4 regions of the Rossellomorea sp. YZS02 genome follow, and region 2 is predicted to be linked to each of the others. Evidence: riboswitches for the same ligand, from Rfam matches in the RefSeq annotation. Region 2 holds a riboswitch; each other region holds the start of a gene.
What was found. A riboswitch is a leader RNA that binds a small molecule or an ion and turns the genes downstream of it on or off. The one in region 2 is predicted to bind S-adenosylmethionine.

Region 1 (3,443 bases), on a different contig from region 2:
CCCCCACAAGCCGCTAATACGCTCACGGTTAGTGCTAATGCTGCTAATAGAATCCACTTTTTCACTTGTTGTTCCCCCTATAGTAGTTATCGTTTATCGACTAATCGTGCAAATGCATCACCCGTGTATTGGATGAGTTGAACCAGACAAATCAGGATGACGACGGTCGTGATCATCACCGTGTTGTCATATCGGTAGTATCCGAAGCGGATGGCCAGGTCCCCGACCCCTCCTCCACCGACGATGCCGGCCATGGCGGAATAGGCGACTAAACTGATCGTTGTAATCGTGATGGCCTGTATGACCGCCGGACGTGCTTCCGGCAACAGCACATCTTTGATGATCATCCATGGACTTGCGCCCACTGAAACCGAGGCTTCAATGACCCCTTTATCAATCTCTCGCAATGACGTTTCTACCATTCTCGCGAAAAACGGAATCCCCGCTACAGAAAGGGATACCGATGCCGCTGTCGGTCCGATCGTAGTCCCGGTTAATAGTTTGGTTAAAGGTAAGAGTGCCACTAATAGTATGATGAACGGTACCGAGCGGACCATGTTTACGACGAATCCTACGACCTTTTTAATAAAACCGTTTTGCAGGAAAAGTCCCTTGTCTGTGACGAATAGGAGAATTCCCAAAGGCAACCCCACTATGATCGCTACAGCCAGTGAAATCCCCACCATATACACCGTTTCGAAAAAGGCTTTATTCAACTCTGGCAAAATAGCAGTCAATGAATCAGGCAGCATCCTCGAGCACCTCCAGGCTTTGTGTCTTCGCAGTGATATATTGAACTGCCGCTTCGATCTCGTCAGGTGAGCCGATCAGCTCCATGATGAAAATCCCCAGTGGAACATCCTGGATATATTCAATTTTTCCGTGAAGGATATTCCCTCGGACCTTATATCGCTGAAACACCTCTGAAACAACGCTTTCCTCGGCGATGGATCCTTTGAATTGAATCTTGATGAGCTTCCCTTTTCTTGATTCCACCAGGTGCTGCGGCAGTTCGAATTGGAGAATCGTTTCGATGAACTGCTTCGTCAAAGGTTGTTTCGGATCAGCAAACAAGTCATACACCGGACCTTCCTCCACGATTTTCCCGTCCTGCATCACAGCCATCCGGTCGCAGATTTCTTTGACGACTTCCATCTCATGGGTGATGAGGACGATCGTCAATCCCAGTTCCTTGTTGATTTTTTTCAAAAGCTTTAAGATCGATTTGGTCGTATTCGGATCCAGGGCAGATGTCGCTTCGTCACAAAGTAATACTGATGGGTTGTTTGCAAGGGCCCTCGCGATTCCTACCCTCTGCTTTTGTCCGCCGCTGAGTTGAGCAGGATACGAATCCGCTTTATCTGAGAGACCGACCATCTCGAGGAGCTCGGTGACTCTCGGCTTGATTTTCGCTTTCGGCACATGTGCCGCTTTCAAGGCAAAAGCCAGATTGTCATAAACCGTCTTCGATTTGATCAGGTGAAAATGCTGGAAGATCATGCTCGTTTTCTGACGGGCGAGCCGGAGTCCTTTTGGCGAGAGCTTCGTAAAGTCCTGTCCATCAATGATGATCTCACCTGATGTCGGGGTCTCGAGTAGATTCAGGCAGCGGATCAATGAGCTCTTTCCCGCTCCGCTGTATCCGACGATGCCGAAGATCTCCCCTTTTCCGATGGTGACAGAAACGTTATCAACTCCAACCACCGTTTTCTTCTTTGTTTTATACGTTTTCACTAGATTCCGAATCTCGATCAATGTGCACACCCCTTTTTTGTCCAATAAAAAATGCCTCTTTCAACTGAAAGAAGCATCGCCTGTCTATCTCGACTTATCTCTCAGAATGAAATCATTCTGCAGGAATTGGCACCGTTCCATTTCTGGAGGTTGCCGGACGTCATAGGGCCTGATCCCTCGGTCACTCTGGATAATTGAAAGTATGTAATTTTCAAAAAATAATCTTATAAAGGATAATACTGGGTATGAGAAAGGAAGTCAATAGTTGTTTTTACGGTTATTTTTATGTAAGCGTTATCTTTATTTTCATATCAATGATCTTTTCATAAAGCTGTTTTTACAAAGATTTTTGCGATTCATATACAGACTAAGATTTATAGGGTGTGGTGCAGGAGGGTGAAGAGAACAGTCCCGCTTTCCACGGACGTTCGGCCGATCCTCCTCAGCATAAACCGCTTCCGGGGTCTCGGCACGCCCGTTTTCCGTAGGAGTCTACGTAGTTCCCTTCACCCTCTAGAGTAGTAAGTGTGGACAGAGCAAAATAGATCGTGAACGTCGGTTATGCAAGGTTAAAGTAAGTACGATTAATTAAAATCGTTCATTACAACGAATGAAAAAGCAGTGGCATAAGAAATCTCCCCATTTCCTTTATGATAGTAAAACATTTCGTCTGTATAGTTGATTGGAGCGGAAGGTGCTCGACTCCTGCGGGAATAGCTGGACAGGTGAGACCCCGCAGGCGAAGCCGAGGAGGCTCACCGCCAGCCCCGCGGAAAGCGAGCACCTGTAGCGGAAATCAACCGCCACTCGCTACATCCAAAACCAACTATGTTTACGAAAACAGTGTTTCACAAATAAAAAAACTGCCCCCTCCCATACACCAGGGAAAGAGCAGGATCCATATTTTAACGTTTCTTCACTGATTCCCTTTCAACAAGCTCGGTCGTCAATTTGTAATACGAATCGACTTCTTCCTTCATGAGCATTTGAAAGATGAGATGAACGGCCAGTGCACCGGCTTCATATTTTGGCTGACGCATGGTCGTCAATGGCGGGGACACGTATTCCGACAGTTGGATATCATCGAAACCGATGATGGAGATATCCCCCGGTACGGAAATGTTTTTTTCGTTCAGTGCCTGCAAGCCGCCGATGGCCATTTCATCATTTGCGTAGAAGATGGCCTGGGGGACATCCCGTTGGGCAATCAGCATTTTGGTCGCCTGATAGCCTCCTTCACGGGTGAAGCCCCCTGATACCTTCCATTTCGATTTATATTCGATGCCGTGCTTGTTAAGTGCCTCCCGAAACCCCTGGAAACGAAGCTCGTTGTCATGGGAGTTGTATGGTCCGCTGATAAAGGCGATATCCCTGCTTCCATTTTCGATCAAGTGCTCCGTTGCTACAAGCGCCCCGTGTACATTATCGACTTCGATCTGGGTGACGTAGTCGCTTTTGATCCCGCGATCGAGAACCACGATGGGAAAGCCTTCCCTTGCCGACTCGAGGATCGTCTCGTCACTGATATTATGAGCGAGGATAATGACACCGTCGACACGTTTCTCCTTCAGAAATTTCACAGCGGTCGACTGCACTCCACCGATGGAACTGCATGCGATCAAGTCATATCCGTTTGTGGAGGTGACATCCTGTACGCCTTTGATCAGTTCGGAATAATAAGGACCTGAGAGGTCGCTCAATATCAAAGC
Region 2 (3,443 bases):
ATATTCCGTTCCGCCGATCAATACGATTCTTTTTTCAAATGAAACGATGATAAACGTTTCAGAGTGAGTGCCATCCACTTCCGGATCAGCTTTGAAGTTCGGCGCTGAAATGACGGTGAACTCTGATTGATGATCTTTTAACTCATCTGTTTCCGGGCGGATGAATAATTGGTGGGCAAAAAGATTATGCCACGCAAATTCATTGATTACCTGGATCGGCAGTCTATGTTTCGGGTCGGCGCCTGCGAACCCTTTAAATGAAAATACTTCTTCTTTTTCTTTTAAGTATTCGATGACTTTCGTATATAATTTATCGAATGATTCCGAAGAGATCGGCTGATTGACAGAACCCCATTCGATTTTATCTTTCGTCGTTGGTTCTTCTACAATAAATTTATCCTTAGGAGAGCGTCCTGTGTATTTACCAGTTTCTGCTCTGATTGCACCTGATGAAGTTAAAACTCCTTCATTTCGTTGAAGGACCTTTTCGACTAGTTGAGAAACAGATAATTGTTCCTGGATGTTTTGACCGTTAAGTAATTCCGTTAATTCATTAGACATGCTCACTGAATTCATTAGAACCCTTCCTTTATATAAATTTATTTAAATGGAATCGTTTACTTTACAAAAATAGTATAACACAATCAAGCTATTAGTCTATACTATTTATTTAATTTTATAATGTGTCTTCATTTTGTCACATTTTTCTCCCTGATATAGCTTGTTTCTTCTTATATATATGAAAATGTGAAAAGAATGTTTAGCCTCATGGATGAATTAGGCTATTTTAGACAGACTGTGACTTCCAGTGGCATGCTCTAAAGCTGGTTAAACCTGTCATTCGAAAAAAAGTTGACACCCTTTGTCCTAAACGTTATCATTGTTCCTTGAACGGATACTCTTATCCTGAGCTGGTGGAGGGAGCAGACCCTATGAAACCCAGCAACCTGCTAAATAGTGTAAGGATCTTCTTCTTTATGAATCGATCCGATTAAGCGAAGGTGCTAAACTGAGGCAAGGTCTCTAAAACCTTGAACGATAAGAGAGAAAAGGCGCGGCTATGATCTGAAACCTTTCCTCTGAAGCTTTTCCCCGAGGAAGGGTTTTTTCTGTTTATAGTGGACCACATGCACATAAATCATGATTGTTTGATAAAAGAATCATGTTTACTTCATACTACTTAGGGAAATGAGTACCGTATCTGTTTACTTTTTGTCGGAACTGTTTCTGACAAATATGCTTAAGGAGGAACCTTGATGTCAACTAAACGTCGTCTGTTTACATCTGAGTCCGTAACCGAAGGACATCCAGATAAAATTTGTGACCAAATCTCTGATTCAATTCTTGATGCAATTCTTACCAATGATCCGAATGCACGTGTAGCGTGTGAAACATCTGTTACAACGGGTCTTGTGCTGGTTGCAGGTGAAATCACTACAAATACGTATGTCGATATTCCGAAAATCGTTCGTGAAACGATCCGTGAAATCGGTTATACTCGCGCGAAATACGGCTTTGATGCTGAAACATGTGCTGTTCTGACTTCCATCGATGAGCAGTCTGCCGATATCGCTCAAGGTGTGGACCAGGCACTTGAAGCTCGCGAAGGTCAAATGTCCGATGAAGAAATCGATGCCATCGGTGCCGGGGACCAGGGGTTAATGTTCGGATTTGCTTGTAATGAAACGAAAGAGCTTATGCCTCTTCCGATTTCTCTTGCACACAAAATCTCTCGTCGTCTGACAGAGGTTCGTAAAGAAGAAATTCTTCCTTACCTTCGTCCGGATGGAAAAACGCAAGTAACCGTTGAATACGATGAAAACGACAAGCCGGTTCGCATCGACACAATCGTTATCTCTACTCAGCATCATCCTGAAGTGACGCTTGAGCAAATTCAGCGCAACCTGAAAGAATATGTCATTGACCCAGTTGTACCGAAAGAACTGATCGATGAAGAAACGAAATACTTCATCAACCCGACTGGCCGCTTCGTAATCGGTGGACCACAAGGTGATGCAGGATTAACAGGACGTAAAATCATCGTTGACACATATGGCGGATACGCGCGTCACGGTGGAGGTGCATTCTCTGGTAAGGATGCAACGAAAGTGGACCGTTCAGCGGCTTACGCAGCGCGTTATGTAGCGAAAAACATAGTAGCAGCAGGACTTGCTGAAAAATGTGAAGTTCAATTGGCGTATGCAATCGGGGTTGCACAACCGGTGTCCATCTCCGTTGATACATTCGGAACAGGTAAAGTATCAGAAGACGTTCTAATTGACGTGGTTCGTAATAACTTTGATCTGCGCCCGGCTGGAATCATCAAAATGTTAGACCTTCGTCGTCCGATCTACAAGCAGACAGCTGCTTACGGACACTTCGGCCGTAACGATCTTGATCTTCCTTGGGAACGCACGAACAAAGCAGAAGCTTTGAAAGCAGAAGCTTTAGGCGAATAAGGAAAGATAAAAAAGACCAACACTCAAGAGGTGTTGGTCTTTTTTTGGTGATGAAAAGGCTTGTATTGTCGGTTTACTCCTATAGCAGGTATATCGTCATTTTGACAGATGAAAATTTATATATGGCAGATAACTTCGTGAAATGGAAGGGAACTTCATGCCCGTTCCTCTTTACAAGAAAATATTCCATGAGTAATCTAAGGATGGATGGGGTATCCCAAGTATAGGTAGTTAAAACGGTTTGATATTTTTATAATACTGACCTTTTTCTGCGTATTCCCTTGAAATGCGCTTCATTTCACTAATATCATGTTCGTTCAGTTCCCTCACGACTTTTGCCGGCCGTCCGAAAGCAAGGGTATTAGGCGGTATGACCTTTCCCTGGGGTACGAGGCTCCCTGCGCCGATAAAAGCCCCTTCGCCAATTTCAGCATTATCGAGGATGATTGATCCCATTCCGATCAATGCCTTTTTTCTGATCTTGCAGCTATGTAAAATCACCCCATGACCGACAGTGACTTCATCTTCAAGGATAAGAGGGTTATTTGGACTCTGATGAAGGATGGAGTTATCCTGTATATTTACTTTATCACCGATCTTAGTGGGCGCAACATCCCCCCTGATGACGGTATTGAACCAAATACTTGATTCTTCACCAATCTCCACGTCTCCGGAGATGGTTACATAATCGGCAATGAAAGCCGACTGTGCGATGACAGGTTTTTTATCGTAATATGGATAGAGCATTTTTTACTACCCCTTTCAATAATATTTATTATAATAATGGTAGCAGAATTCATTCATGGAGAGAACTACAAAGGAGGATTTGCCATGTGGAAATGGGAATCAGATCAAGAGGCAAAGGCAGTCATCGTCATCATACATGGTGCGATGGAGCATCACGGCAGGTACGGTTGGCTCATTGAAATGTGGCGTGCATCGGGATTCCACGTCGTCATGGGTGACCTGCCAGGTCAGGGTATG
Region 3 (3,443 bases), on a different contig from region 2:
TCCCCCAAACAGGACGGCTACTTCTGTTTCCGGATCGACCTTAACCCCGTATTCACGGAAGTAGAATGAAGAAATAGCCTCTTTAAAGGACGTTAACCCTCGAAATGGAGGATATTTATGGTTGATCGGAGAAGCTGCAGCTTCTGTCAATTTTTCCACGATATGCCGGGGCGTCGGCTGATCCGGGTTTCCCTGGCCTAAGTTAATGACGTCATGCCCCTCTTTCATCGCAGCATTCACTGTTCCTGCCAGTGATGCGAAAAATTGTTGAGGCAGTAACTCCAAACGTGCTGCCTTTTTAAAGTTTTTCATACACTCACCTACTTATTTTTTGAAAATTAATTACTTTCAAATTCTAGTCACAAATGATATAACGAAGAATAAAGAATGTAAAGGAATATATTCAAAAAAGTACATGAGGTGAAGATAATGATTCAAAAGATCGGACTCGCCCAAATGGACATCGCATATGGGCGTCCAGAAGAAAACAAAGGAAAAGTAGAACATTGGGTCAAAAAAGCAAAAGATGATGGCTGTCATACAGTCGTTCTTCCCGAGCTGTGGACAACAGGCTATGACCTTACAAGGATGGATGAAATTGCAGATGAAGAAGCAAAGGATTCCTCTTCCTACCTTACTTCCCTTTCAAAAAAATATTCAATACATATCATAGGTGGATCTGTTGCGAACAAAACGAAAGAAGGGGTAAAAAATACACTTTTAGCCGTTGATTCTAACGGACAGTTGGTCAAACAGTATTCAAAACTTCACCTGTTTAAACTGATGGATGAACATCTTTATTTACTTCCAGGACATGAGGACGGAATGTTTACTCTTGATGATACAAAAATGGCTGGACTCATTTGTTACGACATCCGTTTTCCAGAATGGTTCAGAAAGCATGTACTATTGGGAGCCAAGGTTGTTTATGTGGTTGCTGAGTGGCCGCGAGCAAGAATCGATCACTGGCAAACACTCTTAAGGGCACGTGCGATCGAAAATCAATGCTTTGTTATCGCCTGCAACCGTGTTGGTCATGATCCTGACAATGAGTTTGGAGGGTGCTCCCTCATCATTGACCCTTGGGGCAAAATCCTTGCTCAAGGTACTCACACAGAACAACTGGTTTCAGCCGCAATCGATCTGCAAGAGGTAGAAGAAGTCCGTAGGAAAATTCCCATCTTCCAGGATCGGAGACCGGATTTCTATTAATTTCAAAAAATCATTGACATGGAAAATACTTCAATGGTACTATTCAATTCAAATGAAACATTCTGAAAATTAATTAAATAGTGTACGCAACTCTTATCAAGAGCTGGCTGAGGGATTTGGCCCTATGAAGCCCAGCAACCGACCATCATACCGTTGAAAAACGGGGCGCTCTATGCGCCGGATTGATCAATCCAGTAAGGCACGGTGCTAATTCCAACAGAAAGATAGTCTTTCTGAGAGATAAGAGGCGACGAAGATGAATCTTCAAGCCTCTTTCAAACATGGAAGAGGCTTTTCTATTGCCCCGGAAAAGCCTCCATCACACCCCAAAAGGTGCATCAATAGGAGGAAATACAATGGCACTCACCAAACTCAATACGTATCAACCACTTACTGAACTATCTGCCATAGCGTTGGCCAAACGTCTAAAAATTTTTGATGATGCTTCTCAATTAACTTGTGAAGAAATCGGAGATGGAAACCTGAATCTGGTCTTTCATGTAGTTGAACGGAGTACAGATAAAGGGATCATCATCAAACAAGCTCTTCCTTATGCAAAAGTTGTTGGTGAAAGCTGGCCCCTGACTATCGAGAGGGCAAGGATTGAAGCGAGTGCCCTAAATCTTCAGAGGTCATTTGTTGGAGACCTCGTACCGGAAGTATATTATTCTGATCCAGCACTAGCCATTACCGTGATGGAGGATCTAAGCAAACTCACAATTGCTCGCACAGGCCTAATCCAAGGAAGCAAATATCCTAAGCTATCAGAGGATATAGGGACATTTCTCGGGAATACATTGTATTTCACATCGGATTATGCCTTACATCCCTTTAAGAAAAAGGAATATGTGAAGGAATTTTCAAATCCTGAACTATGTAAAATTACCGAAGACCTTGTTTTCACGGATCCTTTCTTTAATAGCGAAACTAATGACTATGAGGAAGAACTAACCGAGGATGTTCAACAATTATGGGATGATTTCAAGGTGAAACTCGAGGTGGCAAAATTAAAGAAGAGCTTCTTGACTGAAGGCGAAGCACTGCTGCACGGGGATCTTCATACGGGCAGTATATTTGTCGATACCTGCCAAACGAAAGTGATCGACCCGGAATTTGCATTTTATGGACCAATTGGTTTCGATATAGGTCAATTTATTGCCAACCTCATTTTCCAAGTAGTCTCAAATCCTGAAGAAAAAGAAACCATTCTTGATACTATCAAAAATACTTGGCACGTTTTCTCTTCAACGTTCGCGGGACATTGGAAAGAGAGTGGAGATGCCTATACGAAAGTCGATGGGTATCTTGAATATGTATTGGAGAAAAGTTTCCGGGACAGCATCGGCTTTGCAGGATGTGAATGTATCAGAAGGACGATCGGTCTTGCACATGTGGATGACCTGGAGAGCATCAGTTGTAAGGAACGTAGGCTAAAAGCAAAACGGGCCTGTTTGAACATTGGAAAAAGACTCATTATAAACCGTATGGATATTCAATCGATCGAGGAACTTCTGACGATTGTACGGTCACATTCTGAATGAAAAGGAGATACTCATGACACAAACACTTACCATACCAACCTCACTCGAGTGGCATGAAGATCATTTACTGATCCTTAATCAACAAAAGCTGCCAAATGTAGTTGAATATCTTAAACTTAGAAATCTGCATGAATATTATGAAGCGATTGTCTCACTCAAAGTAAGGGGGGCACCGGCAATCGGGATCACTGCGGCATACGGGCTCGCTCTAGCCGCAAGTCAATATGACACAGAAAATCTGAAAGAGTTCATGAGCCTTTTCACACGTGATAAAAAATACCTTGCAGATTCAAGGCCGACTGCTGTCAATTTATTCTGGGCATTGAACCGCCTGGATAAAGTACTGGAACATGTACAAACCGTAAATGAAGCAAAGACCGATTTGATTCATACAGCTATCCAGATTCATACAGAGGATGAGGAGGTATGCAGGATGATCGGGGAGTTTGCCCTGACAGTATTGGATGATAAGCGTAAGGTTATGACCATTTGCAATGCCGGAAGCATTGCCACAAGTAAATATGGAACTGCACTCTCCCCTTTTCACTTAGGAAGGGAGAAAGGGATCGGGTTTCAAGTGTTCGCCTGTGAAACTCGGCCAGTGCTTCAGGGTGCTCGTCTGACTGCTTGGGAACTTCAGCAGTCAGGTGTTGACGTGACCCTTATTACCGACAGCATGGCCGCTCATAC
Region 4 (3,443 bases), on a different contig from region 2:
ATGAAAGAACTGACTTATGGAGTTGCGGCAGCTTGGTTAGCATTAGGACTCGATCCAGACCGGGCAATCTTTTATCGTCAGTCTGATATACCTGAGATTTTTGAATTAAGCTGGATTCTAGCATGCTTTGCACCTAAAGGATTATTGAATCGAGCACATGCATATAAATCAATTGCTGAAGAAAATCATAAGATGGGCAGGGAAGCGGATGCCGGGGTCAATATGGGTGTATTCACTTATCCCATACTAATGGCGGCAGATATCCTGTTATTCCAAACGGAGATCGTCCCTGTAGGAAAGGATCAAATTCAGCATGTTGAAATCGCAAGGGACCTTGCAGAAAATTTTAACAAGCAATATGGAGAAACCTTTGTACTTCCCGATTACATTATAGAGGAAGAAACGGCTGTACTGCCAGGACTGGATGGAAGAAAAATGAGTAAAAGTTATAACAATACGATTCCCTTATTCGAAGAGCCAAAAAAGCTTCAAAAATTAATCAACAAAATTAAAACAGATTCTTCTCCTCCTGAAGAACCTAAAAATCCAGAATCGTCCATCATATTTTCTTTATACAGAGAATTTGCAACACCCGAACAAGTAGAAGAAATGAGAAAAAGGTATCAAAGAGGAATAGGCTGGGGGCAAGCGAAGAAAGAACTTTTTGAAGTCATGAATTCATTTATTGAAGAACCGCGAGCACAGTATGAGGCACTAATGGCCAGCCCTGAAAAATTGGATGCCATTCTACAAGAAGGTGCTGTCAAGGCAAGAAAAAAGGCGATTCCCTTTATGACAGAGATAAAAACAAAGATAGGGATCTTTCATTGAGATTCACGCCTAAACGCATTTGTTGTTTGGTTATTCAGTCTGAAGAAAACGCCTTCGGATGAATAGGTACATTTGTATTATTTTCGGATAATTCATAATTATCATTGACTTTCGTGCTTCTTTGTTATAAGTTATGGGAAAGTTATTTTTCACAAAATCATATAGTTTCTTATCAAGAGAGGTAGAGGGACTGGCCCGAAGACACCTCAGCAACCAGCCGTGAGTTTAGGTATGGTGCTAATTCCAGCAAGTTGATGTCAACTTGGACGATAAGAGGGAGAACGAATGTACAAAACCTTCTTATTTTCAGTAAGAAGGTTTTTTGTTTTTTCCCTTTTCGTATTCAAGATAGAAAAGGAGAGAAGAATGTTGAAAAATCATATTGATACAATGCTTGTCCAGGCAGGAAATCGGAAAGATCCTGCAACGGGTGCTGTGAGCCTGCCCATTCATTTGTCGACTGCCTATGAACATAAAGGGATTGGACAATCGACAGGTTATGATTACACAAGAACTGGAAATCCAACACGTGCTACTTTAGAGGATACCCTTGCGCGCTTGGAGGAGGGGCATAAGGCATTTGCCTTTAGTTCGGGTATGGCAGCGATTCAGGCCATTCTTAGCTTATTTAATAGTGGGGATGAATTGATTGTTTCAAAAGACTTATACGGCGGAAGCTATCGTTTATTCATACAGTATGAAAGACAATACAGTATCAAATTTCATTTCGTCGATACAAGTGATCCTGTCTCCATTGAAGAACAAATCACTAACAGAACCAAGGCCATTTTTCTCGAAACACCGACCAATCCATTAATGAATGAAGCAAGTATTTCTGAGGTTTCCCGACTTGCTAAACGTAACGGTTTGATATTAATTGTTGATAATACCTTCTATACACCGATCCTGCAGAAGCCACTTAGTGAAGGAGCAGACATTGTAATCCACAGTGCGACAAAATACTTAGGGGGGCATAATGACGTTTTGGCAGGTGTTGTGATTGTAAAGACAGAGGAACTGGGGGAAAAAATCTACACCGTTCAAAATTCTATCGGTGCAGTTCTATCACCATTCGATTGTTGGCTCTTATTAAGAGGAATGAAAACACTTAGTCTCAGAATGGCTCAACACGAAAAAAATGCTAAAGAAGTCACACAGTTTCTTGATTCGCATGAATATGTAACAGACGTTTTGTATCCGGGTAAAGGAGGCATGCTTTCCTTTCGTATAGCAAAGGAAGAATGGGTTGCTCCCTTTCTTCAAAAACTAAACATTATTACGTTTGCCGAAAGTTTAGGGGGGGTTGAAAGCTTTATCACTTATCCCGCCACTCAAACACATGCAGACATTCCTGAAGAAGAGCGAAACAGGTTAGGTATCTGCAACAGACTTCTACGGTTCTCTGTAGGAATTGAATATATTGATGACCTGATTGAAGATCTGGAGAATGTTTTTCAACAATTGGAAAAAGAGGTGCTTACGTATGAGTAAAAAACCATTTTCACTTCAGACGTCACTCATTCATTCTCACGGATTTGATAAAGAAACAGGAGCGGTCTCTACGCCAATCCATCATGCAACAACTTTTCATCAACAGGATTTCGATCAGTACGGAACCTATGACTACAGCCGATCGGGAAATCCAACGAGGGAAACCGTCGAGGAAACGATAGCTGAGCTCGAAGGAGGGATAAGGGGCTTTGCCTTTTCATCGGGAATGGCGGCAATCTCCACAAGCTTTTTATTATTGTCGAGCGGGGATCATGTTCTCGTATCAGAAGAAGTGTACGGTGGGACCTACAGGATGATCACGGAAGTCCTCACTAAGTTTGATATTGAATACTCCTTTGTGAACATGAAGGACCTGCATGAAGTGGCTTGTTCAATAAAACACAATACAAAAGTGATCTATATGGAGACACCATCGAATCCACTCCTGAACATCACGGATATTGAGGGAGTCGTGAAGCTTGCCAAGGCAAATGGATGTTTAACGTTTCTTGATAATACATTCATGACTCCACTGCTTCAAAGACCGATCAGTCTGGGTGTAGATGTTGTCCTCCACAGTGCCACGAAGTTTCTTGCCGGGCATAGTGATGTCTTAGCGGGGCTTGCGGTAACGGGTGATGAAGAGATTGCCTCGAAGCTTGCTTTCCTTCAGAATTCGTTCGGAGCGGTACTCGGGGTACAAGATTGCTGGCTTCTCTTGAGGGGACTCAAAACTCTGCATGTAAGATTGAAGGAATCTTCAGAATCCGCATATAAGATTGCTACCTTCCTGGAAAACAGAAAGGAAGTAGAAGAAGTGTACTACCCTGGCTTGAGCTATCATCCCGGTCGTGAAATACAAGTTCGACAAGCTGAGGGTCCTGGGGCGGTTCTTTCCTTCCGATTAAAAGGGGAAGATGAAGTAAAGCAACTCATACAAAATATAAATATTCCCGTATTTGCCGTCAGTCTGGGAGCAGTAGAGTCCATTTTATCCTATCCATCAAGAATGTCACATGCTTCCATGCCCAAAGAGGAACGAGAGCGGAGAGGGATTACTGATGGTTTATTACGATTGTCAGTAGGACTTGAAAACGTGGATGAATTAATTTCCGATCTTA

Region 1: linked by a shared signal. The riboswitch ahead of SLH55_RS06645 (methionine ABC transporter ATP-binding protein) and the one ahead of metK (methionine adenosyltransferase) in region 2 are both predicted to bind S-adenosylmethionine.
Region 3: linked by a shared signal. The riboswitch ahead of mtnK (S-methyl-5-thioribose kinase) and the one ahead of metK (methionine adenosyltransferase) in region 2 are both predicted to bind S-adenosylmethionine.
Region 4: linked by a shared signal. The riboswitch ahead of SLH55_RS09240 (methionine biosynthesis PLP-dependent protein) and the one ahead of metK (methionine adenosyltransferase) in region 2 are both predicted to bind S-adenosylmethionine.

What each region holds. Positions count from the first base shown of each region.
Region 1 covers NZ_JAXBLY010000005.1:60,815-64,257, reverse strand. The annotation lists gene SLH55_RS06655 (MetQ/NlpA family ABC transporter substrate-binding protein) at 1-65, opposite strand, end outside; gene SLH55_RS06650 (methionine ABC transporter permease) at 87-752, opposite strand; gene SLH55_RS06645 (methionine ABC transporter ATP-binding protein) at 742-1,755, opposite strand; SAM riboswitch class I at 1,826-1,931, opposite strand; gene SLH55_RS06640 (LacI family DNA-binding transcriptional regulator) at 2,640-3,443, opposite strand, start outside.
Region 2 covers NZ_JAXBLY010000019.1:66,238-69,680, reverse strand. The annotation lists gene pckA (phosphoenolpyruvate carboxykinase (ATP)) at 1-576, opposite strand, end outside; SAM riboswitch class I at 899-1,045, shown strand; gene metK (methionine adenosyltransferase) at 1,257-2,459, shown strand; gene SLH55_RS17660 (gamma carbonic anhydrase family protein) at 2,691-3,206, opposite strand; gene SLH55_RS17655 (alpha/beta hydrolase) at 3,291-3,443, shown strand, end outside.
Region 3 covers NZ_JAXBLY010000004.1:7,142-10,584, reverse strand. The annotation lists gene SLH55_RS05270 (pyridoxal phosphate-dependent aminotransferase) at 1-312, opposite strand, end outside; gene SLH55_RS05265 (carbon-nitrogen family hydrolase) at 430-1,212, shown strand; SAM riboswitch class I at 1,303-1,459, shown strand; gene mtnK (S-methyl-5-thioribose kinase) at 1,569-2,753, shown strand; gene mtnA (S-methyl-5-thioribose-1-phosphate isomerase) at 2,767-3,443, shown strand, end outside.
Region 4 covers NZ_JAXBLY010000007.1:159,759-163,201, reverse strand. The annotation lists gene SLH55_RS09245 (tryptophan--tRNA ligase) at 1-831, shown strand, start outside; SAM riboswitch class I at 998-1,107, shown strand; gene SLH55_RS09240 (methionine biosynthesis PLP-dependent protein) at 1,198-2,322, shown strand; gene metC (cystathionine beta-lyase) at 2,315-3,443, shown strand, end outside.